Corallococcus sp. EGB: one gene and its partner. The main gene of each other region encodes a partner of the protein of the gene in region 2 in a complex. Links are inferred from orthologs where the notes say so. Each region holds a gene or a part of one and is shown on either strand. Other genes may lie near its edges. The genes, in order: secA and secY.

Region 1 (3,675 bases), 1.0 Mb from region 2 along the record:
TGGCCCCTCCACCGTGGAGGGGCACCGGGGACCGGTGACACGCGTGTGAGTAGTGGGTGCTGCCGACTGCCTCGGGCGGTGAAGCCCGGCCCCTCTATAACGGGGCGCGGCGTCCTTAGCAGAACGCTCCAGAGGGGCGCAAGCTTCGGGACTCCCTCCGTGCGGCCCCTCGCGCCCCGGGGCCGCCCCCCTCCCCTCCAGGAAGGCGACCGGCGCGGCCCCGCTCCCCTGGGACAGGGAGGGCGACCGCGCCGGAGGGCGCTTCCATCAGGACTTCAGGGCCTTACGGGTTCGCCTCGTTGGCCCCGTGGCACTTCTTGTACTTGCGGCCGCTGCCGCAGGGGCAGGGGTCGTTGCGGCCCACGGCGCGGGGAGCGGCGGCGGCCTCGCGCTGGGCGACCGGGGTGGCGGTGGCCTCCTCGATCTTCCCCTCGGCGTCCGCGCGGCCCTCCACGGCCTTCTTCTGCTGCTGGGCGAGCTGCCGCTGGATGCGGGCGGTCTCCTCCGCTGCGTTGGAGGCGGAGCGGGCCTGCACGCGCATCATCTGGCTGACGAACTGCGTCTTGATGGCGTCCAGCATCTGCATGAAGCCCGTGTAGCCTTCCTTCTTGTACTCCTGCTTCGGGTCCTTCTGGCCGTAGCCGCGCAGGCCGATGCCCTGGCGCAGGTGGTCCATGGCCAGCAGGTGGTCCTTCCACAGCTGGTCGATGGTGGCCAGGTACCGGTACTGCAGGAAGCGCATGAAGTCTTCGCCGAACTCCTGCTCCCGGGCGGTGAAGACCTTCTCCGCCGCCGTGTAGATGAGCTCCTGGAGCTCGTCGCGGTTGCCGACGCCCTCGAAGGTCATCTCCAGGTTGAGCGACTCCTTCACGGAGTTGGACAGCGAGGCGATGTCCCAGGTGTCGGAGCTGCGCGTGGGGGCGTAGGTGTCCGTCATGGACACGACGACGTCCTCCACGGCGTCCAGCACCATCTCCCGGAAGTCCGCCCAGGAGATGACGCGCTCGGAGCGCGTCTTCACGCGCGTCTTGAGGTCCTCCTCGTACTCCACGAGGGGGATGCCCGCGCCCGACGCGAGCACCTGGCGGCGCAGCTTGTAGATGGTGCGCCGCTGCTGGTTCATCACGTCGTCGTACTCGAGCAGGTTCTTGCGGATGTCGAAGTTGTGGCCTTCGACCCGCTTCTGCGCGCTCTCGATGGCGCGCGAGAGCCACACGTGCTCGATGACCTCGCCCTCCTCCATGCCCAGGCGCTCCATGAGCATCTGGATGCGCTCGGACCCGAAGATGCGCATCAGGTCGTCTTCCAGGGACAGGAAGAAGCGGCTGGCGCCCGGGTCACCCTGGCGGCCGGCGCGGCCACGCAGCTGGTTGTCCACGCGGCGGGACTCGTGGCGCTCGGTGCCGATGATGAAGAGGCCGCCGGCGGCCATGACCTCTTCGCGCTCGCGCTTGGTGAGCGCCTCGTTGTTCGCCTTGGTCTCCGCGAAGCGCTTCTCGTAGTCCGCCAGCGCCGCCTGGTAGGCGGTGAGGTCCAGCGGCTGGCCGTCCACGGCCTCCGGCGGCTCCGGCGGCGGGCCCATCTGGGCCTTGGTCATGACCTCCGCGTTGCCGCCCAGGAGGATGTCCGTGCCGCGGCCGGCCATGTTGGTGGAGATGGTGACGGCGCCCTTGCGGCCCGCCTGCGCGACGATGTCCGCCTCGCGCTGGTGCGCCTTGGCGTTGAGGACGCTGTGGGCCACGCCGCGCTTCTTGAGGAAGTTGGACACCACCTCGCTCTTGGCGATGGACACCGTGCCCACGAGCACCGGCTGACCGGCCTTGTGCAGCTCTTCAATCTGGGCGGCGACGGCCTCGAACTTCTCGCGCTCCGTCTTGTAGACCACGTCCTGCTCGTCGCGGCGCTGCGGCGGACGGTTGGTCGGGATGACGCGCACGTCCAGGTTGTAGATCTTCGCGAACTCTTCGGCTTCCGTGTCCGCGGTGCCCGTCATGCCGGACAGCTTGGAGTACATGCGGAAGTAGTTCTGGAACGAGACCGTGGCGAGCGTCTGGTTCTCGTTTTCAATCTTCACGCCCTCCTTGGCCTCGATGGCCTGGTGGAGGCCGTCCGACCAGCGGCGGCCCTGCATGAGGCGGCCGGTGAACTCGTCGACGATCTGCACCTCGCCGTCCTTCACCACGTAGTCCTTGTCGCGCTTGTAGAGCGTGTGCGCGCGCAGGGCCTGCTCGACGTGGTGGAGGGTTTCAATCTCGCCGGGGTCGTAGAGGTTGCTGACGTTGAGGCGCTTCTGGAGCTTGTCGATGCCGTCGTCGGTGAGGGCCACCGAGCGGTGCTTCTCATCCAGGGTGTAGTCCTGGTCCGGCACGAGGCCCGGGATGACCTGGTCCACCCGGTAGTACTTGTCGGTGCTGTCCTCGGTGGGGCCGGAGATGATGAGCGGCGTGCGGGCCTCGTCGATGAGGATGGAGTCCACCTCGTCGACGATGGCGTAGTTGAGCTCGCGCTGGACGTAGTCCTGCAGACGGAACTTCATGTTGTCGCGCAGGTAGTCGAAGCCGAACTCGTTGTTCTGGCCGTACGTGATGTCCGAGCGGTACGCCTCCTGGCGCTGCTTGTCGGACAGCTCGTGGAGCACGCAGCCCGTCGTCATGCCCAGGAACTTGTAGACCTGGCCCATCCACTCGGCGTCGCGGCGGGCGAGGTAGTCGTTCACGGTGACGACGTGCACGCCGCGGCCGGACAGGGCGTTCAGGTAGGAGGGCAGCGTCGCGGTGAGCGTCTTGCCTTCACCGGTGCGCATCTCCGCGATGCAGCCCTCGTGCAGGAACATGCCGCCGATGAGCTGCACGTCATAGTGGCGCTGGCCGATGACCCGGCGCGCCGCCTCACGGGTGAGGGCGAAGGCCTCGAAGAGCAGCTCGTCGAGCGGCCGGCCGTTCGCGATCTCCTGCTTCATCCGGGCGGTTTCGCGCGCGAAGTCCTCGTTCTGGAGGGCTTTCATCTTGCCCTCCAGTTCGTTGATGCGGGCGACCTTCACGCGGGCTTTCTTGAGCTCGCGCTCATTCTTCGTCCCGATGAGCTTCTTTAGCGTCCATTCAATCATGTTGGCTCTCTCGCCGGAGGATCCTCGAAGGAGCGCGGCGAGTGAAGGGAATTCCCAGGAGATGTAAGGGAGAACCAGACGGAAACCACGCGCGCCCCCCGAAACTTCCTCTCGGCTGGCCGCCCGGCGCGCGGTGGCCCAGAGTAAAGCGGAACCGAGTCCACGCAATGTCCCCTAAGCAGAAACACCCTCCCCGCGCCGCGAAGACTTCATCCGGGCGCTCCTCCCCGGGCCCTCGTCGGCCAGGCACCTCCTCCCGGCCCGGCAAGGCCCCCCGCGCCGGTCCTCCCTCGGGCGGCAGGCCCGGCACCAGGCCCGGCCCCCGCGCCGGCGGCAAGCCCCCTTCCACCCCTCGTGCTGGTGGGCCCGGACGCGCAGCCCCGGCGCCCACCGCGTCGCCCCCGCCACGCATCCCACCTCGGGCGCGAGTACCCTCCATGCCCGCACAGACGCTGGCGGCCCAGCCGGGCCGGTGGCTGTGGACGTGCCGGGAGGGCTTCGAGCCGCACCTCTTCGAGGAGCTGACCTGGGCGGGCGCGGGCCCGCGCCTGTTGGGGCCGGCCCTGGTG
Region 2 (3,301 bases):
GGCGCAGAGCACACCCGGAAAGCCGTGGTAGCCCTTGAACGCCGGCCTGGCGCCCTTCTTGGCGATGAGCTGCTCCGCCAGGGCGTCCAGCTCCCACGTAGAAACTCCGGGAGCCACTGCCTTCTCCAGCTCATCCAAGATTTCACAGACGATCCGCCCGGCTTCCCGCATCAGGGCGATCTCATCCGGGCTCTTGATCTCCACCGGGTTCATGCGCCCCTTTCCCTACCGGGCTGCTGCATGAGGGGAACCCGCGATTGGTGGGGCGGCAGTCCGGACCGGCCCTGCCCCCGCCCTACCGCCTGGACCCCAGGCTCAGGCAGGGCGCCCGGCGGCCTTCTTGATCTCCTCGTAGATGCCCTCCGGAGATCCGACGCCGTCCACGCTCTTGAGCAGCCCCTTCTTCGCGTAGAAGTCCTTCAGCGGGGACGTCTCCGCGTCGTACTTCTGCAGCCGCTTCTCGATGACCTCCGGCGTGTCATCCGGCCGCTGCACGAGCTCCGCGCCGCACTTGTCACACAGGCCCGCGCGCTTCGGGGGGCTCTGCGTGACGTGGTAGACGGACCCGTCGTTGGGGCATACGCGCCGGCCGGAGCCGCGCTCGACCAGCGTCGAGTGCGGGACCTCGAGCGACACCACGGCGTTCAGCTGCTTGCCCAGACGCTCCAGCATCCGGTCCAGCGCGTCCGCCTGCCCCGGGGTGCGCGGGAAGCCGTCGAGCACGAAGCCCTTGGCCACGTCCGACTCCTTCAGGCGCTCCTCCACGATGCCGATGACGACATCGTCCGGGACGTACTGCCCCGCGGCCATCAACGGCCCGGCCACCTTGCCCAGCGCCGTGCCATCCTTCACGGCCTTGCGCAGGATGTCCCCGGTGGAGATCTGCGGGATCTGGAAGTCCGCGAACAGCTTCTTCGCCTGGGTACCCTTCCCAGCGTTCGGCGGCCCCAAAAGGATGAGGTTCATGTCGCTCCCTTGTACCTGCGTCCACCCTTGAACGACGAGGCGCCCCTCCCCACCATTGGGGAGAGGCGCCCAGAACACAACCGACCGCCGTCAGGCCGCCACGCGGACCCGACCACGGATGCGCGGACCGCGCGGACCCGCGAAGCCCTCGTAGTTGCGGCTGATGAGGTGCCCCTCGATCTGCTGCACCGTGTCCAGCGCCACGCCCACCACGATGAGGAGCGCCGTACCACCGAAGGTGAACCGCACGCCCAGCACGCTGCTGATGACGGACGGAATCACGCAGATGATGGCCAGGTAGATGGCGCCACCGAACGTGAGGCGGTTGAGAGTGCGCTCGATGAACTCCGCCGTCTGCCGGCCCGGGCGGATGCCCGGGATGTAGCCGCCCTGCTTCTTGATGTTGTCCGCCACGTCATCCGGCCGGAACGTGAGCGCCGTGTAGAAGTAGGAGAAGAACACCACCAGCAGCACGAACAGGCCGTTGTAGACCCAGAGGTTGCCTTCGATGCTGCGCTGGAAGCCCTGGAGGAAGGGGAACCACGCGCCCAGCGTCGCCGGGAAGGACAGCACCGCGCCGGCGAAGATGGGGGGAATCACGCCCGACGCGTTCACCTTCATGGGGAAGTACGTGGCCTGGCCCGCGAACATGCGACGGCCCGCCATGCGCTTGGCGTACTGGATGGGCACGCGCCGCATGCCCCGCTCCACGTAGACGACCACCCCGATGATGATGAGCATGAAGAAGAGCAGGCCCAGCACCGCGGCCACGTTCACCACTTCCTGCGTCGTCAGGTCCAGCAGCGTCTTCGCGCCGGGCAGCACGCGCGCCACGATGCCGGCGAAGATGATGAGCGAGATGCCGTTGCCGATGCCACGCTCGGTGATGCGCTCGCCCAGCCACATGATGAAGGCCGTGCCCGCCGTGAGGCTCACCACCGTCATGAAGGTGAACCAGACGTTGTCGTTGGGCACCACGACCTGGTTGAACCCGCCCTGCCCCGCGTCGGAGCGGCCCAGCGAGGCCAGCCACCGCGAGATGCCCACGCCCTGCACGATGGACAGCACGATGCTGCCATAGCGCGTGTACTGGTTGATCTTCTGGCGGCCCGCGGCGCCTTCCTTCTGCAGGCGCTCCAGGCTGGGCACCACCACCGCCAGGAGCTGGATGATGATGGAAGCGCTCACGTACGGCATGATGCCCAGACCGAAGATGGACATCTGCTCCAGCGCGCCGCCGGAGAAAAGGTTGAACAGCGAGACCAGGCCGCCCGATTGTTTCTGGGCGTCCATGAACGCGTTCATCGCGGAGCGGTCCACGCCTGGCGTGTTGATGAAGATGCCGATGCGGTAGACGGACAACAGCACGAGCGTGTACGCAAGCCGGCTGCGCAGCTCCGCGATGCGGAAGACGTTGGCGAGGGCGTTCAGGGCCACGGTAATGCCATCCTCTTCAAGAGGTTCTGCCAGCAACAACAAACGCCCCTCTCCGGTTCCGGAAAGGGGCGCGGAAGCCTACACAAGGCTGGGGGCGCGCACCACATCACCGTGATGCGCGCCGGTCACGCCTACGCCCGGGGCTGGCGAGGGGCCTTGACGCCCTTGCCGGCGTGGGCCTTGGCGGCCGACTCCGGCTTGTGCGCCATCAGGGGGAGCTCCTCCACGGAGCCGCCCGCCTTCTCGATGTTCTCGCGGGCAGCCGCGGACACCTTGTTCACCTTCACGGTGAGCTTCTTGGCGAGCTCGCCGTGCGCCAGGACCTTCACGCCATCGTAACGGCCCTTGACCAGGCCCGCCTGCTTCAGCGCGGCCTCGTCCACCGTGGTGCCCGCGTCGAACACGTGCTCCAGGTCGCCCAGGTTCACCACCGCGTAGACGGTGCGGTTGGGCGGGTTGAAGCCGAACTTCGGCAGACGGCGCTGCAGCGGGCTCTGGCCGCCTTCGAAGCCCTCGAACCGCATGTTGCCGGAGCGGGCCTTCTGGCCCTTGCCACCGCGGCCGGCCGTCTTGCCCAGGCCGCTACCCTGGCCACGGCCCACGCGCTTCTTGCGGTGCCAGGAGCCCTTCGGGCGATTCAGATTGGTCAGGATGCTCATGTTGGATCCTCAGTTCTCAGGCCTTGGCCTGGGCGGCCAGGCGCTCCAGGGCGCGGTCCCGGGCGACAATCTTCCGGGGCTTGCGGCGCTTGGGCGCCGGGGCCTCCTGGCTGACCGTCTCCAGGGAGACCAGGTGCTTCACCTTGAACACCATGCCGCGCACCGCCGGGGTGTCCTTCAACAGCCGCTCGTCGCCGAACTTCTTCAGACCGAGGCCCTTGATGGTGGCCAGCATGTCC

Evidence for each region.
Region 1: the proteins of secY (region 2) and secA are in contact, whole or in part, in a crystal structure (PDB 3DIN), measured with the Thermotoga maritima proteins. The link is inferred for Corallococcus sp. EGB from one-to-one orthologs. Residues at the interface, in WP_004081795.1 of Thermotoga maritima: Glu108, Gly109, Glu110, Glu111, Ala236, Glu237, Arg238, Arg239, Ile240, Thr241, Ile242, Gln243, Tyr244, Ala245, Arg246, Arg247, Val248, Thr249, Gly250, Arg251, Arg252, Val253, Tyr254, Gly256, Ala257, Ser258, Thr259, Tyr260, Leu261, Pro262; in WP_004082002.1 of Thermotoga maritima: Glu261, Ala262, Arg263, Lys300, Ala301, Arg302, Thr303, Ile304, Ile305, Leu323, Tyr324, Asp325, Pro326, Val329, Ser330, Tyr333, Ile336, Lys340, Phe345, Val349, Glu363, Phe364, Tyr374, Ser375, Gly376, Gly377, Glu393, Ile395, Thr482, Ser483.

What each region holds. Positions count from the first base shown.
Region 1 is NZ_CP079946.1:2,742,952-2,746,626, reverse strand. The notes cover bases 84-3,451. They hold secA (preprotein translocase subunit SecA), read right to left. Parts: upstream 3,107-3,451; coding sequence 284-3,106; downstream 84-283. Also shown: 23S rRNA (cytidine(2498)-2'-O)-methyltransferase RlmM, read left to right, coding at 3,544-3,675. UniProt on the Escherichia coli protein: Required for protein export, interacts with the SecYEG preprotein conducting channel.
Region 2 is NZ_CP079946.1:3,745,053-3,748,353, reverse strand. What follows is about bases 231-3,224. They hold secY (preprotein translocase subunit SecY), read right to left. Parts: upstream 2,404-3,224; coding sequence 1,057-2,403; downstream 231-1,056. Other genes in these bases: rpmD (50S ribosomal protein L30), read right to left, coding at 3,079-3,224; rplO (50S ribosomal protein L15), read right to left, coding at 2,535-3,062; KYK13_RS15805 (adenylate kinase), read right to left, coding at 316-966. Outside these bases: map (type I methionyl aminopeptidase), read right to left, coding at 1-213; more of rpmD, read right to left, coding at 3,225-3,301. UniProt on the Escherichia coli protein: The central subunit of the protein translocation channel SecYEG. Consists of two halves formed by TMs 1-5 and 6-10.